4 regions of the Leclercia pneumoniae genome follow, and region 3 is predicted to be linked to each of the others. Evidence: predicted binding sites of a transcription regulator. Region 3 holds the regulator's gene; each other region holds the start of a gene.
What was found. Region 3 encodes LexA, which represses DNA repair genes until DNA is damaged. Its sites were predicted from a motif close to TNCTGTATGTACATACAGNA; they were not measured.
Positions count from the first base shown of each region.

Region 1: a site for LexA is predicted at 1,524-1,543, ahead of dinB (DNA polymerase IV). Genes of this name have one in related genera too.
Region 2: a site for LexA is predicted at 1,626-1,645, ahead of JZ655_RS10645 (YebG family protein). Genes of this name have one in related genera too.
Region 4: a site for LexA is predicted at 1,860-1,879, ahead of JZ655_RS11715 (DinI-like family protein). Genes of this name have one in related genera too.

Region 1 is NZ_CP071383.1:862,042-866,253, reverse strand. Features, by position in the region: gene pepD (cytosol nonspecific dipeptidase) at 1-411, shown strand, start outside; gene dinB (DNA polymerase IV) at 453-1,511, opposite strand; gene JZ655_RS04020 (glycerophosphodiester phosphodiesterase family protein) at 1,669-2,514, shown strand; gene nqrM ((Na+)-NQR maturation NqrM) at 2,549-2,761, opposite strand; gene nqrF (NADH:ubiquinone reductase (Na(+)-transporting) subunit F) at 2,763-3,986, opposite strand; gene nqrE (NADH:ubiquinone reductase (Na(+)-transporting) subunit E) at 3,998-4,212, opposite strand, start outside.
Region 2 is NZ_CP071383.1:2,211,960-2,216,171, reverse strand. Features, by position in the region: gene JZ655_RS10660 (cupin domain-containing protein) at 1-79, opposite strand, end outside; gene JZ655_RS10655 (siderophore-interacting protein) at 237-1,130, shown strand; gene JZ655_RS10650 (nuclear transport factor 2 family protein) at 1,194-1,553, shown strand; gene JZ655_RS10645 (YebG family protein) at 1,657-1,983, shown strand; gene JZ655_RS10640 (alpha/beta fold hydrolase) at 2,640-3,476, shown strand; gene JZ655_RS10635 (aminotransferase-like domain-containing protein) at 3,543-4,212, opposite strand, start outside.
Region 3 is NZ_CP071383.1:267,726-271,937, reverse strand. Features, by position in the region: gene zur (zinc uptake transcriptional repressor Zur) at 1-258, shown strand, start outside; gene JZ655_RS01250 (CsbD family protein) at 322-531, opposite strand; gene dinF (MATE family efflux transporter DinF) at 674-1,993, opposite strand; gene lexA (transcriptional repressor LexA) at 2,054-2,662, opposite strand; gene JZ655_RS01235 (diacylglycerol kinase) at 2,772-3,140, opposite strand; gene plsB (glycerol-3-phosphate 1-O-acyltransferase PlsB) at 3,295-4,212, shown strand, end outside.
Region 4 is NZ_CP071383.1:2,424,123-2,428,334, reverse strand. Features, by position in the region: partial or broken gene JZ655_RS21405 (DNA cytosine methyltransferase) at 1-181, shown strand, start outside; gene wcaA (colanic acid biosynthesis glycosyltransferase WcaA) at 271-1,155, opposite strand; partial or broken gene JZ655_RS21400 (pentapeptide repeat-containing protein) at 1,237-1,371, opposite strand; gene JZ655_RS11715 (DinI-like family protein) at 1,899-2,132, shown strand; gene JZ655_RS11710 (hypothetical protein) at 2,173-2,418, shown strand; gene JZ655_RS11705 (hypothetical protein) at 2,549-2,755, shown strand; gene JZ655_RS11700 (RusA family crossover junction endodeoxyribonuclease) at 2,752-3,108, shown strand; gene JZ655_RS11695 (DUF968 domain-containing protein) at 3,108-4,115, shown strand; gene JZ655_RS11690 (hypothetical protein) at 4,128-4,212, shown strand, end outside.

The DNA.
Region 1 (4,212 bases), 590 kb from region 3:
GTGGTGACCATGAGCGACGACAGCGCAGAAATCATCTGCCTGATCCGTTCACTTATCGACAGCGGTAAAGAGTACGTTGTGAGTATGCTGGAATCACTGGGTGCCCTGGCCGGAGCGAAAACATCCGCAAAAGGCAGCTATCCAGGCTGGCAGCCGGACGCAAGCTCGCCGGTAATGGCTCTGGTTCGTGAAACCTACCAGCGTCTGTTCAACAGCACCCCGAACATTCAGGTGATTCACGCCGGTCTGGAGTGCGGTCTGTTTAAAAAACCGTACCCGGATATGGACATGGTGTCTATCGGCCCAACCATTACGGGTCCGCACTCGCCAGACGAGCAAGTTCATATCGAAAGCGTGGGCCACTACTGGACCCTGCTGACAGAACTGCTGAAAGCCATCCCGGCGAAGTAAGCATTTCTGCTCGCCATCCAGCCCGGCTCCGCCGGGCTTTTTTATAACCCCAGCAACAGCTGCCGCTCTAATTGCGGATCCAATAGCGTGACGTGTAACCCCACCAGCCGTACGCCCCGCCCTGCCCGACGCTCTGCCCAGGTTTTCTTTGCAGTGGCGACAAGGTCGTCTTTGTTGAGACGCGGCCAGACGTGCTCCTGGGTCGTCTGCTGAAAATCATTAAATTTAAGTTTGACCCCCTGACGGGCAATCAACAGGTCTGGCTTCACTTTCGCCAGTCGCCGCTCTAGCTCGGGATAGAGCTGTTCGGTAATGATTTTTTCACACTCCGCCCAGTCATGAATGTCATCACTCAGGGTGCGCTCCACACCAACCGATTTTCGCAGCCGCTCGCTGTTGACGTCGCGATCGTCAATCCCCTGGCTTCGCTCCCACAACACCCGGCCAAATTTACCGAACCGCTTAAGGAGCATAGCAAGATCGCTATTTTGCACATCTTCGCAGGTGCGAAGCCCCATGCTCTCCAGCTTTGCCGCAGAGACTTTGCCCACCCCGGGGATTTTACTGAGCGGCAGGGTTTTTAAGAACGCCGGGACGTCATCGGGCGTGATCACATACTGACCGTTGGGCTTATTAAGATCGGACGCGATCTTGGCCAGGAATTTTACCGGCGCCACCCCCGCCGAGGCGGTGAGGTTGAGTTCGTTGGAGATGGTTTGGCGAATCTCCTGCGCCATCAACGTTGCCGAGCCGTGGCAATGCAGGCTTTCCGTAACGTCGAGATAGGCTTCGTCAAGCGACAGGGGCTCAATGAGAGAGGTGTAGCGGGAGAAGATATCGCGAATATGCAGCGACGCTTCTTTGTAGGCCTCAAAGCGCCCGGGCAACAGGGTTAAGTGGGGGCAAAGCTTCAGGGCCATCGCCGTAGGCATGGCGCTGCGCACGCCAAATTTGCGCGCCGGGTAGTTTGCCGTGCTGATGACGCCCCGCTTTACGCGGCTGCCGCCGATAGCAATGGGAATATCCCGCAGCGCCGGATTGTCCCGCATCTCTACCGCAGCAAAAAAGCAGTCCATATCGACATGAATGATTTTGCGCATTCCATTCACCATACCTGTAATTGCATACAGTATAACAAACAACATTTAATGCGACAGCCGTTTTAGCGTCTCATTACCGTCATACGGCTATGTTAAAAAGAGAACCCTATAAAAACCTTATAATTCATTATTTTAAAAAATCTCTGGAGATCGTTTCATGAACAAACGGATTGCCGCCTCGCTGCTGTTTCTCAGCACCTCGCTCTGGGCCAGCCCAGAAATCATTGCGCATCGTGGCGGCACGGGCGACGCGCCAGAAAATACCCTGCCGGCCATTAAGCTGGCGCTGCAAAATCAGGCTCAGGCCATCTGGATAACCGTACAGCTTAGCCGTGACGGCGTGCCGGTGCTTTATCGTCCCAGCGACCTGCAGGCGTTAACGTCAATGAAGGGAAAAGTTTCTGCCTACACTGCTGCCGAGCTTACGACCTTTAATGCCGGTACCAAATGGAAAGAGACGATTGCCGATGCCACCATCCCGACGCTAAAAGCCGTACTGGAACAGTGGCCAGAGACCCGGTTCTTTATTGATATTAAATCGCCGGATGCGGCGCCGGAGGAGATGGCGAAACAGTTGACGGCCACCCTGCAAGAGACGAACAGCTTACAGCGGGTTCGCGTTTACTCCACGGAAGATCGTTACCTGGACGCATTGCCGCCTACGGTACCGCGTTTTGTGACCCGCAGTGAAACCCGGACTCGTCTGGCAAACATTTCGCTGAATCATCTGTGCGATGCCCCAGCCAAAACCATGGATGAATACTGGTATGGCCTGGAGCTTAACCGTAAGGTTGAGATAGTCGAAAAATTCACGCTTGGCGAAGGCATTTCGCCGGCGACGCTGACGTGGGACAAAGAGGCGATGACCTGTTTCCGTTCGCAGGGGAATGCGCACATTATTTTACTGGGCATCAACGCCAGCAAAGATTTCCAGACTGCAAAAATGCTGGGTGCCGACGGTGTCGTGGTCGATTCCCCTGCGCAGGCCAGCCAGTGGCATTAATCGTTAATCAGGCCGCGAGCGCGGCCTGATGATTTTAGAGTATTCTGCCCTGCTGACGCCGGGCATCACGTTCCATCCGTTTTTTCCGCGCATCGCACGGTTCCGGGCAGTCGCACACTTTCTCCATGCCCAGGGAGGAGATCCCACCGCAGCTGCCCTGCAGGCTTTTACGCTTGATGATCCAGCCGAGCGACATGGCAAAGATAACCAGCACAAATACCGCAAAGGTGGCGATAAAAACAAACATATCAGCCTCCGAAGTCGTCCAGCATGATGTTCTCATCCTCCACGCCAAGATCTTTCAGCATCCTGATAACCGCCGCGTTCATCACCGGTGGACCGCACATGTAGAACTCGCAGTCTTCCGGCGCGGCATGGTTCTTGAGGTAGTTCTCATACAGCACGTTGTGAATGAAGCCGGTATAGCCCGTCCAGTTATCTTCCGGCTGCGGATCGGAGAGCGCAACGTGGAAGCTGAAGTTAGGATTTTCTCGCGCCAGCTGTTCAAACTCGTCATCGTAGAACATCTCACGCCGCGAACGGGCACCGTACCAGAAGCTGATTTTACGCTTACTGCCAAGACGCTTTAGCTGATCGAAGATATGTGAGCGCATCGGCGCCATGCCAGCACCGCCGCCGATAAAGACCATTTCGGCCTCGCTCTCTTTGGCAAAGAACTCGCCAAACGGCCCGGAAATCGTGACCTTATCGCCCGCTTTCAGCGACCAGATATAGGAGGACATAATTCCCGGCGGCGCATCAGGCACGCCCGGGGGCGGCGTGGCGATACGCACATTGAGCATGATGATGCCCTTCTCGTCCGGATAGTTGGCCATGGAGTACGCCCGCAGCGTGGGCTCTTTGACGTCAGAGACGAAGCGGAAAAGATTAAATTTATCCCAGTCCGCACGGTACTCGTCAGGCACATCAAAATCGGCGTAAGCCACGGTGTGTTCGGGACATTCGATTTGAATATAACCCCCTGCACGGAAGGGAACATCTTCGCCTTCCGGTACCCGCAGCTTCAACTCCTTGATAAAGGTGGCTTTGTTATCGTTGGAGATCACTTCACACTGCCACTTCTTAACGCCGAAAATCTCTTCAGGCAGTTCGATTTTCATGTTCTGGCGCACCGCCACCTGGCAGGCCAGACGACATCCCTCTTTCGCCTCGCGCTTACTGATATGCGCAAGCTCGGTGGGGAGGATGTCACCGCCCCCCTCTTTCACGACAACCCGGCACTGTCCGCAGGAGCCGCCGCCGCCGCAGGCGGAGGAGACGAAAATGCCGTTGCCGGAGAGCGTATTGAGCAGCTTATCACCCGCCGCGGTGCGAATCTGTTTGTCCGCTTCATCGTTAATATCGATCGTGACATCACCGGCATTAACCAGCTTCGCACGCGCCACCAGAATCAACCCGGACAGCATCAGAACGATGAGCGTAAACATCACGACGCCAAGAATAATTTCCATTTATTAAGCCCTTATAGCTGCACACCGGAGAAGGACATAAAGCCCAGCGCCATTAAACCGGTGGTGATAAAGGTGATCCCTAAGCCGCGCAGACCGGCCGGCACGTTAGCGTATTTCATTTTTTCGCGGATCCCTGCCATGGTGACAATCGCCAGCATCCAGCCAATACCCGAGCCAAATCCGTACACGACCGACTCGGTGAAGTTGTAATCACGCTGAACCATAA
Region 2 (4,212 bases), 1.9 Mb from region 3:
TACCGTCGAAATTGCCGTTTTTAAGATCTGGCAGGGATAACCATGCGCCAGCATCGAGCTTCTGAGCTTTATCCGTCATAGAGGAACGCCTTTTTTTAGTCATGCCTTCCTAAAGGATAGTCTTTCGATCCTGAATTTCCTCACCCGTTTCGGGGTGGTAATAAGCATTCTCATTATCATTTCCGTTTGCTACTATCGGTCTCTCTAACTGTTCGTTATGGCTGTAAGGCGGTGTTATGTCGGCTGTGCAAAGTTATCGCTTATTCAACGTTGTGCTGGCGCGGAAAGAGAGGCTTTCCCCCTCGATGCTGCGCTGCGTGTTTAGGGGTGACGAGGTGCGTCATATGAAAATCGATGCGCCGGATCAACGTATTAAGCTGCTTTTCCCGTCGCTGAATGGCACCCCGGCGGCGTTAACGTCCGACGGTTCCTGGTGGGAACAGACGAAGGCACTGCCTGAAGATCGTCGTCCTGTACTGCGCACTTATACACTGCGTCGCGTCGATGTTGAGGCCGGGGAAGCGGAGGTAGAGTTCGTCATGCACGGGACTGATGGCCCGGCATCTGCCTGGGCGATGGGCGCACAGCCGGGCGATGCGCTGCAGATGGTGGCGCCAAACCGTGATTATCCAGAAGATAGCGGTGGGTATGAGTGGAATCCCCATCCAGAGGCCGAACGGGGACTGATTATTGCGGACGAAACGGCGTTGCCCGCAGTGAAGGGTATTCTGGAGCAGTTGGCCCATCGCGATACGCCGCCTCAGATTCAGCTATTTATTGAAGTGCCGAAGCAGGGCGATTGTAGCGATCTCAGCGCCTGGCCTTTTGCAGAAGTGCACTGGTTAGCGCGTGAACTGACCGGTGCCAGCTACGGCGAGGCGCTACTCCAGGCGGTAAAACAGCATGTGATGTTGCCTGACTATGCGCTGACCCGCTGTCAGGAAGTACAAGAAGAAGAAGAGGGCGAGTTACTGTGGGATCGCGCCGAAAGTGATAACCGCTTCCACGGTTGGGTAGCAGCAGAATCCACGACGGTTAAACATCTGCGACGTTACCTTATTGGTGAACGCAACGTGTCGAAAGAGACGATCAGCTTTTTGGCTTACTGGGCGCGTGGCCGCGGTGCGTAGCAGTGCAGCCTGGTATGTGGTTGAATAGGCCCAGGAATTAATCCGTCTGCGAGGTAGGCCGCAGTGACACTTCTTGAACAATTAACAGAGCTTGAATGTTCACTTCATAACGTCCGGCGAAAGGATGACGAATGGCTGGAAAAGATCCTTCATCATGAGTTCAGGGAGATTACACGTTCCGGTGTATGGGTTAGCCGTACAGAAACCATTGAAGCGCTGACGCATGAAGACGCCACCACGCTGATTCAGAGTAGCGATTTCCAGCTGATCTCCTTAAAAGAGAATGTCGCTCTGTTGCATTACCGAACCTTCAGCCCCGATGGCAGCAGACGCGCTCTTCGCACGTCATGCTGGATATGCGGTGATGATGGGCAATGGCAGCTAAGGTTTCACCAGGGGACACCAGAAGCTGATGGCGCATAGCGCGCCAGCGGGGTTGGCCTGGGGAGTACAAATAAACAACATTCCGGCTGCAACACCATTCCGGAACTGTTATACTGTATATAAATACAGTAGGAGGCATGAAATGGCTGTTGAAACAAAATTTGTAGTCGTAAGAAAAGGTGAAGAGAAAATGACATTTGCCAGTAAGAAAGAGGCGGACGCTTACGACAAACTGCTTGATATGGCAGATGCGTTCACCGACTGGCTGCTGCAAAGCGATATGCAGATGGATGAAACACAGGCTGAAAATCTGGGTCTGTATCTCGCCGAGCAGAAAGAGGCCGTGCAGCATATTCTGCGTACCAGTAAGCTCCCTGAATCAAATGATGCCGCAAGCGCAACGCCAGATGAGACCGCAGAGTCTGATGTGGCCGGCAGTAAGAAAATCAGGGCAGTGAAAGCAGCCTGATCGCCAGAGTATGTCATCGCTAATAACGACGCCGTAAGTGGGAAACCGCTTGCGGCTTTTTTTATGTCTGTGTGGCGCTGAGACTGAGTGATTGAGTAGAGCGTTGCCGAAACGGTTTGAACGTCGGCCTGGATACGTCAAAAAGATAATGCCGGTGATGAGAAGGAAAACGTCGCTAAGAGGCGGTTGTAGCAACAATCATAGAGTCCCGTGCAACAGACCAACGCAGCTGAGTCAAAGATAAGATGTTTGTGCCAAAGCCGGCCACAGCAATCAGTAACACAAACACCGTAGAATTAAGCTTATAATCATTTGGTGCGCATAATGTATATTATGTTAAATGCGATAATTACGTACTCAGCTTTAGATTCCCCGACCTCTGTTCCCCAATTAACTGGCCTCATTCCCGTCCTCTTCACGCATTTGCTCGTTCGTCCCCAATAAGAAAACTTAGCCATCAGCGAATTTTTACGCAGTACTGTTTTTATATACAGTGCACCGTATTTGCCACATTATTCCCCTTCTCTTTCTCACCCCGGAATGCAGGCGCTGCTTCGCTACACTACACTTCAACACGGCATGTTATCGCCATCCGATTGCCTGTTCACCAGCGCAACATTCATCCCGACTTTTATTCATTCCGCGAGGGGTCAATCATGTCATTTGTGACGACAAAAGATAATGTCAGTATCTTCTTCAAAGACTGGGGTCCTAAAGATGCACAGCCCATCTTTTTCCATCACGGTTGGCCACTCAGCGCCGATGACTGGGATAATCAGATGCTCTTCTTTTTATCCGAAGGCTTTCGCGTGATCGCGTCCGACCGTCGTGGTCATGGGCGTTCCAGCCAGGTCAGCGACGGGCATGATATGGATCACTATGCAGCGGATGTCTCGGCGGTGGTTGAACATCTGGATCTGCACAATGTGGTGCATGTCGGCCACTCCACCGGTGGCGGCCAGGTGGCGCGCTATGTCGCACAATATGGTCAGCCAGAGGGGCGCGTCGCGAAGGCCGTGCTGATCAGTGCGGTTCCGCCACTTATGGTGCAAACGCCAGATAATCCGGGCGGTACGCCGCTGGAGGTCTTCGATGGTTTCCGGCAAGGGCTGGCAGCTAACCGGGCGCAGTTTTACCTGGATGTCGCCTCGGGTCCGTTCTACGGATTCAACCGCGACGGCGCCGACATCTCGCAGGGCACCATTCAGAACTGGTGGCGTCAGGGAATGATGGGCAGCGCAAAAGCGCACTATGAAGGCATTAAAGCGTTTTCAGAAACCGATCAGACCGAAGATCTGAAGGCGATAACGGTACCCACTCTCATTCTTCAGGGTGATGACGATCAGGTGGTCCCCTATAAAAACGCCAGTCTGCTTCAGGAGAAACTCGTCTCTGACAGCACGCTGAAAGTCTATCCTGGCTATCCGCACGGTATGCACACCACTCATGCGGAGAGCATCAATCAGGATCTTCTCGCCTTTATACGGGGCTGATCGCCCTGCCCTTTAATGAGCAATGCCGCATGCGCTAAGGCGTATGCGGCATATTTCATGGGTAACTCAACCCGGCAGCGAGGCTTTCAGGCGACGCACTGCTTCCTGCAGGTTTTCATCGGTCACGCTGACATAAGACATGCGTAAGGTACTGTGGTCCGGTTCATTGCAGTAGAAGAACTCGCCCGGCACGTACACCACGCCGTTGTTGAGGGTCGTTTTCAGCCATTCCGTGGTATTCATCTCGTATTTGAATTTCGCCCACAAGAACATCCCGCCCATGGGTTTATGGAAGGTCAGATGATCGCCCAGCTCGCGTTCAACCAGCTGGCACAGCGTCTCGCATTTATGCTTATAGGCTTTGCGGATCAGCGCAATTTGCCCTGGCAGTCGACCACTTTCCAGATAATGATAAGTGAGGGATTGGGACAAGGTACTGGTATGCAGATCCGTCGCCTGTTTCAGGTTCACCACCTGCCGTTTAATCCAGGCCGGCACCACCAGCCAACCCACCCGTGCGCCTGGCGCGAGGATTTTTGAGAAGGTAGAGGTATAGATGACGTTATCGCTGTTATCCATCTCTTCAGCCCAGGCTTTCAGAGGCTTGAAAGTGTTATCGGTAAAGTTAATCTCGCAGTAGGGATCGTCTTCAATAATCACAAAATCATAGCGTTTAGACAGCGCCACCAGCTGTTTACGGCGATGCTCAGCCAGCGTCACCCCGCCCGGGTTGCCA
Region 3 (4,212 bases):
CTTTGCCATCTGTTCGATCAGCCGACCCACACATCAGCCATGTTTATCTGCGATCGCTGCGGTAGCGTGAAGGAAGAGAGTGCGGAAGGCATTGAAGACATTATGCACACTCTCGCGGCAAAGATGGGCTTCGCTCTGTGGCACAATGTGATTGAAGCGCACGGCCTGTGCGTGGATTGCGTTGAAGTTGAGGCGTGTAGCCATCAAAGTGAATGTCAGCACGATCACTCCATTCAGTTGAAGAAGAAGCCGCGCTAAAAACAACGTGGGCGGCCTGAGGCCGCCCTGGGTGTACTTCCTTGTACTACGGGTATTACCGGCTTACCAGCGGTAATCGTTACGGGTTTCCCAGTCTTTCACTTCCGATTCAGCCTGGTCTTTCTGATAACCATAACGTTCCTGAATTTTACCCACCAGCTGGTCGCGCTTACCTTCGATGATAGTCATATCATCATCAGTCAGCTTACCCCACTGTTCTTTAGCTTTACCTTTGAACTGTTTCCAGTTACCGCCGACTTCGTCTTTATTCATAATCGCATCCTCATCGTTCGGTGATTAGCCTTCGTATCGTCCGTTACGTTCATTTCCTGTTGGACTTGATAATTATTATAGTTAAGGCTTCGGCGAACGAGGCACTATTCAGAATCTTTTACCGTTACGCCAAACGAAACCGCTACATAAACCAGGTATTATTACGCCAGTGATGGCGCCAGATAAGCGCCTGCGACAGGCCACGCAGAGCCAGAAACACGGCCAGCGCCAGCCATAGACCATGGTTACCCAGCCAGGGCAATGTGAGTAGCGTGAGGCCAAACCCGGCGGCGGCGATCGCCATACTGTTGCGCATTTCAGCGCCCCGCGTGGCGCCAATAAACATGCCATCCAGCAGGTAACACCACACCCCCACCACCGGTAATATTATCTGCCAGACCAGGTAATGATTCGCCAGTTCGCGAAGTTCGGGCAGCGAGGTGAGTAAGGCGATGATGCGATCGCCCATTAAGGCATAAATGAGAGCAAACCCCAGTGCAACCAGCCCGGCCTGACGACAGGCGGCGCGCCATACCTCGCGTAGCTGGCCACTTTCGCGGGCACCATACGCCTGGCCGGAGTGCGCCTCCACCGCATAGGCAAAGCCATCCAGCGCGTAGGCAGTAAAGGTCAGCAGGGTCATCAGAACCGCGTTGACGGCGACGATTTCGGGCCCCAGCCGGGCGCCAAAGACGGTTAGTGCGCCAAAGCAGAGCTGTAACAGCAACGAGCGCAACATGATATCGCGGTTCAGAGCCATGAGTTTGCGGATATTACCGCGCCAGCTCGCTTTCAACATCGCCAGTGAGATGCCGCGCAGGGCCAGTACTCGCCAGACCATCCACAAGCCAATCAATAACGTGGCGTACTCTGCCACCGCCGTGGCCAGCGCGGCGCCCTGCACATTCATCTTCAGGCCCATCACCAGCCACAGGTCGAGTACGATATTAATCAGGTTACCCACTACCAGCAGGATCACCGGGGCGCGGGCATATTGCACCCCCAGCAACCAGCCGAGCAATACCAGGTTTGCCAGCGATGCCGGCGCGCTGAGCCAGCGTATTTCCAGGAAACGCCGTGCCTGAAGCAGCACCGCGTCGCTCCCCCCCACAATATGCAGGGCAAGATCGATAAGCGGGGTTCGCAGTAACACAATCAGCAGCCCGGCCCCCAACGCCATCAGCAGCGGCTGCACCAGCGCACGTGCCAGACGCAACGGATCTTTTGCGCCATAGGCCTGGGCAGTTAAACCGGTAGTGCTCATGCGCAGGAAGAGCAGCAGCATAAAGAGGAAACTGGTCGCCGTCGCGCCGATGGCCACGCCGCCAAGATAGACAGGGGAATCCAGATGACCTATCACCGCCGTATCGACCAGCCCCAGCAGCGGCACGCTGATATTGGAGAAGATCATCGGCAGCGCAAGACGCCATAACGCCTTATCGGCGGTAGTCAGCAGAGACATGTGAATAACCAGAGAGAAAGAGAACAGGCTACGACACAGTCGTAGCCTGTCGGGAAGAGATTACAGCCAGTCGCCGTTGCGGATAACGCCAACCGCTAAGCCTTCAATGGAGAAGTTGTTTTCACGCAGGTCAACAACGATGGGGGAGAATTCGCTGTTTTCCGGCAGAAGCTGAACAATGTTGCCCTGCTTCTTCAGGCGCTTCACGGTTACTTCGTCGTCGATACGCGCCACGACCACCTGGCCGTTGCGCACATCCTGCGTTTTATGCACTGCCAGCAGATCGCCGTCGATAATGCCGATATCCTTCATGGACATGCCGCTAACGCGCAGTAAAAAGTCTGCACTCGGCTTAAACATACCGGGATCAACCTGATAGTGACCTTCAATGTGCTGCTGCGCCAGCAGCGGCTCACCCGCTGCTACGCGGCCTACCAGCGGCAGGCCCTCTTCTTCTTCAACCAGCAAACGAATGCCGCGAGACGCGCCGGAGACGATCTCCAGAACGCCCTTACGTGCCAGGGCTTTGAGATGCTCTTCAGCGGCGTTCGGAGAACGGAATCCCAGACGCTGCGCGATTTCCGCACGCGTGGGTGGCATCCCCGTCTGGCCGATATGATCCCGAATGAGATCAAACACCTCTTGCTGCCTGGTCGTTAACGCTTTCATTCCGCCCCCTGGGTGTATATACAGTTATGCTGTGAGTATATACAGTCAAAGGCGATTTTGGAACCATAAACCGCACAAAAAACCAGAGACTTATTCGTTTTGTCGAGGCTTATCGAAAATGTCCCCACAGCAGTGAGAGCCAGGTAAAGAGCGCGACAAAGATACTTAACAATACCGCCGCCGAGCCCATGTCTTTGGCCCGCCCGGAAAGTTCGTGATAATCAGACCCGATACGATCCACTACCGCTTCAATCGCACTGTTTAAAATTTCGACTATCATCACCAACATCACCGAGCCAATCAGCAGCACGCGGGTAATAGGATCGACATCCAGCCAGCAGGCAATAATGATTGCCGCAATCACGGCAACGCTCTCCTGGCGGAAGGCCGCCTCGTTGATCCAGGCTGCGCGGATCCCTTTCCATGAATAACCAGCAGCTTTAATGATACGGGTTAACCCAGTGGTATTATTGGCCATCAAAAGAACCTTTATTGAAAAATAGCGTCAGTAACTATAGCTATAGAGCGTTGCCATACCGCCTGAAGTATGACGGGTAACAACAGAAATTTTGTGCGCATTCTGTTATCCTTGCGCCGCAATTGCATTTTTAACCAGAGGCTTTACATCGTTTATGTCTGGCTGGCCAAGAATTTACTACAAATTACTTAATTTACCATTAAGCGTCCTGGTAAAAAGCAAGTCTATCCCGGCAAATCCTGCGCCGGAATTAGGGCTCGATACCTCGCGCCCTATTATGTACGTTTTGCCTTATAACTCTAAGGCCGACTTGCTGACGCTGCGCGCCCAGTGCCTGGCGCATGATTTACCTGACCCGCTGGAGCCGCTGGAGATCGACGGCACCCTGCTGCCGCGCTATGTCTTTATCCACGGCGGGCCGCGCGTGTTCACCTATTACACGCCGAAAGAAGAGTCCATCAAGCTGTTCCACGACTACCTCGATCTGCACCGCAGCAACCCGAATCTGGATGTGCAGATGGTGCCGGTCTCGGTCATGTTTGGCCGTCGCCCGGGGCGCGAAAAAGGAGAAGAGAACCCGCCGCTGCGTATGCTGAACGGCGTGCAGAAGTTCTTCGCCGTGACCTGGCTTGGTCGCGACAGCTTTGTGCGCTTCTCGCCGTCCGTCTCTCTGCGCCGGATGGCGGATGAGCACGGCACCGATAAGATTATCGCGCAGAAGCTGGCGCGCGTGGCGCGTATGCACTTTGCCCGCCAGCGTCTGGCTGCTGTAGGGCCACGTCTGCCTGCCCGTCAGGATCTCTTCAACAAACTGCTGGCATCCAAAGCGATTGCCCGTGCGGTTGAAGACGAAGCGCGCAGCAAAAAAATCTCCCACGAAAAAGCGCAGCAAAACGCCATTGCGCTAATGGAAGAGATCGCCGCGAACTTCTCTTACGAGATGATTCGCCTCTCCGATCGTATCCTGAGCTTTACGTGGAACCGCCTCTATCAGGGCATTAACGTTCATAACGCCGAACGGGTGCGTCAGCTGGCGCACGACGGTCATGAAATTGTCTATGTGCCCTGCCAC
Region 4 (4,212 bases), 2.2 Mb from region 3:
CAGAGCTGTGCCACGCCCGAGGTTTCCCGGAGTGGTAGATCATCGACCGGGACTATCGTGGTATGAAGTATGCGAAGGATAAGCAAGTTGCCCGGTGTGGCAATTCAGTACTAGGGCCGTTTGCTGAAGCACGGGTAAGGACAACATGCCAGAAATGCGCATCATTAAGAATGCGACATAATTGACTAAAATGTAGCCGCGAAGTCGCGGCTACATTTTAGCGCTTTGTCCGTTTGAAACGGGGGAGGAAACGATATTTTTATCAGGCAGTTAGAACTTTCTGTTTCTAAAACTGGAATACATCATCAGATATCTTTTAATATTGCGAAGTGTCATCAATTTCATCAGCGTTCGCGAACTCATGCTTTTATTACGGATATAGTACAGGGTAAAGAGTTGATATTTTCTACTGGAAGCATCTAATTTAGATTTATGCTTTCGATAGAAATCCAGATAACCTGCGAACTTTCTCCCTGAGCATGTAATTCGAACTTCTCCATGATTTACATAAAGCACTTGAGTAATGTCATCCAGTTTGAATGGGTCGCCATATGTTTCAGCCAATCGATAAAAAGCATCATAATCCTGCGCTGCGCTTAAATTCTCATCAAACAATGTTTTACGCAGTCTGTCGGTTAATGTCAGGATCTGATTGCCAATTATATTTCTTTTATCAAACAGGCTCTTTTTGTATGCGGGTTTAGGATAATCTTTCAATTCGCTTAAATTTTGGTAACTATTGCTTTCACATAGGTAATCATTTGCATACAAAAATGCGTGAGTCTCAAGCTTGTACTGATAGGCAACAAACGACGAAAGACGGGTAGGTAGCCATTCGTCATCATCATCCAAGCCTGTAATCAAATAGCCTTTGGCCATTTTTATGGCCTGATTTCGGACAGCGCAGGCACCCGAATTAAATTCGTTACGAATATAGGTTATACGTGGATCTTTAAGTTCAGCAACAAATGCCTGCAGCTTCTCAAAAGAAGAGGAAAAATCATCAATAATGATAAGTTCCCAATGAATATAATCTTGCCTAATTACAGAATTTATAGCCCGTATTGTCAGCGCTTCACGATTCCATGTCGGCATGTAAACAGTGATAAGAGGTGTAGCGGTCAACGTAGCCTCCGGCACGTAATCATTATCCATCAATGCACCAGTAAAACTTGCGGCTTTGATATTACTTCCAGAGAAGTCAACGCCAGCGCAAACCGCATGATCGAAGATAGCCCCCTCTGTATTGCAGTGACTCATATTAGCCCCGTTAAGATTGGCAAATGAGAAATTAACCCCACGTAGATCACTGAAAGAAAGGTCACTTCCGGATAAGTTGATATTTTTCAAATTTAGCCTCCGGAGGTCCATAAAACGCAAGTCAGCGCCTGCTAGATCTGAATAATAGTCTGGATTTTTTAAAGATTTATTGTGATGTTTGAGCAATTTTCTCTGTGCCACTTTTTTGCTGTTCATGTTTAAATTTTTTGCTTTATGTAAGCGCATATAACAAACATTCTGCACAGTTAAACACTGCTGTTGCTGTTCAGCAATCATGCCAATAATTTTTAGGATATATGCCATGGAACTTACAAAAAAAGACGATCATGTTGCCTTAACAATAAAGCAACTTAAGGTTAAATTTTATGTAACCTCTTGGCCTTGACCACTCGAGAAGACAATGCTTCCGAAACAGCCTGATCGATAAGTAACCAAACATGGAGCGAGGCGTACGTTGTGTGCAAGGATCTCCTGGGGTTTCTAACAAAACATGGTCGATGCGTCCTTATCTTCATCAATACAAACCGCATTTGATGCCCCGAAATTATTGCAAACCAGAAATGAGAGGTTTATAAAGTAACTGTATAAATATACAGTTTTTCAGCGAGGAGGGAAAAATGAAAGTTGATTTAACCATTGATCGGACTAAAAAACTTCCAGATGGCGCGCTCCCGGCGCTTCAAACAGAACTATCTAAACGATTACAGAATGAGTTTGAAGATTGCTCGGTGACTATTCGGCGCGCAGGTATGGATGGGTTGAGTGTTTCTGGTGGTGAGAAAGACGTTAAAACGAAAGTTGAAGAAATCCTCCAGCAGACCTGGGAAAGCGCTGACGACTGGTTTTATTAATACAGCATTCAATGACTTTTCCAGGCTGAAGGGGGGACTGGTGAAACAAAAAGAAGAATTACCAAAAAAGGGATATGCGGTCATTAGGTGTCACGATGGGGTTATCGTTGCACGACTGCAATCATTTCCAGAATGTGAGCGAGCGCTGATGTACAGGCGTGGCGATGAAGTATCCTTCATGCCGCTCCAGCGAGATGAGATAGTAGGCACACCAACACTCTTTACACAGATGCTGGAGAAGGCGGGTATTCGCGTTTCTCTAAACTCTGATACACTCCCCTCATAGGCCTGAACAACCTATACCTGCTGCGCCACTGGAGAGATACCATGGCGCAAAAACCAATCAATAAAACCTTACCACTGACCCCATCCGGGGACAGCGTTTTTTTATTGTCTGCAGCTTTACGGGAGCAGGCGTGAAAAAGAGCTGGTTCACCCACACCAATCTGACTACAGACGAAGCAGAGGAGCTGGTTAAGCGCTATCGCGAAAAAGGCGTTCGCGTAGAGAAAACCCTCGACATGGATCCGCGATACTGGACCGTAAGCGCAGAGCTGCCCCAGCAAAAGTCCAACCCAAAAACAGTACAAAGCATGCGTTCCCGTGCGTGGGGTCACTCATGAAAATCTATAACGTAGTGCCGATGGGCAAGCCACGCATGACCCGCGCAGACAAGTGGAAGAAACGACCAGAAGTGCTTCGGTACCGGGCATTCTGCGATCACGTCCGTTTGCTTGGAGTTAAGCTGCCAGAGGCAAACTCCCACGTTACGTTCATCCTCCCCATGCCCAAGAGCTGGAGCAAGAAGAAACGCGCTGAAATGAACGGCAAGCCTCACCAGAGCAAGCCCGATAAGGACAATCTGGAAAAGGCGTTGCTGGATGCACTATTCGAGGATGATGCCCATATCTGGGATTCACGCGTAACGAAACTTTGGGGAGAAGTAGGGCAAATCATTATTCGGGAGATTAACTGATGCGAGCGTTATTAAAGCCAGTTATAGCCCGGGAACTTGGTGTGGTTCTGCTTAAGCCGGGCAGTGAACTAATGAGCCTTTTCAGCGGTGGCAGGGTTCTGGTGGAACGCCAGCCTGAAAGCATGAAAAGCTACCCAGCTGGCCGAGTTCCCGATGCTCTGCAGCCGTTGGCTTTCGAGCAGGATCTGATCCCATTCTTCCATTCGGAGAAAGTGATTTACGCAGCTGGTGGGCTGCCAAGTCTTGAGAACTGGTTACTCAGGAGTAGCTCTGGGCATTGCCAGAACGAACATAGCGATTATCACTATCACGAAATGACCGTCATGCGACACGACCCAGGCGCGCTTCGGTTGTGCGGCTACTGTGACAACTTATTGAGAGGGCAGTATACAGAAGCGCTGGCAGAGCTGGCTCGTCAAAACCTCATCGACTGGATTCTGGACACCATCCGCTCCACGCTTCTGCTGGACAAGACTCGCCAGCTCTCCCTGTCTGAGTTGTGCTGGTGGGCTGTCATTAAGGGCGTTTTCGGAGAGCTGCCAGAGTCCTTCGCACGTAAGGTCCTTCGATTACCTCAGGAGAAGATGAGTAATCGGGAAAGTGACATCGTCCCGAGTGTGCCGGCCACCAGCATTATCGCTGACAAAGTGGCTGAAATGCCTATTCCTCAACCCGTAGTTGTCACTGTTGTTGAACCTGAATCGCCGTTGACCTTCATGAAGCGCCCCAAGCGCATCCGCTGGGAGAACAGCAATTATCTTGCCTGGGTTAAAACCCAATCTTGCGCCTGTTGTGGTCAGCAGGCTGATGACCCCCATCACTTAATCGGCTGGGGGCAGGGTGGTATGGCAACGAAAGCGCACGACATTTTTGTGATCCCGCTCTGCCGTATCCATCACACCGAACTGCATAACGACCCGGTTGAATTTGAGCGCAAGTACGGCGCGCAACCAGTACTGATTATCAATTTGCTGGACCGGGCTTATGCGCTCGGCGTTCTGGCGTAAGGAGAATTACAAATGACACCACGTCAACGCCGCAATCACCTAGAAGCTCTTGGGCAAGCAGCAACTGCTCCTCGAAAGAGCTGGCTCGGCAAATTCA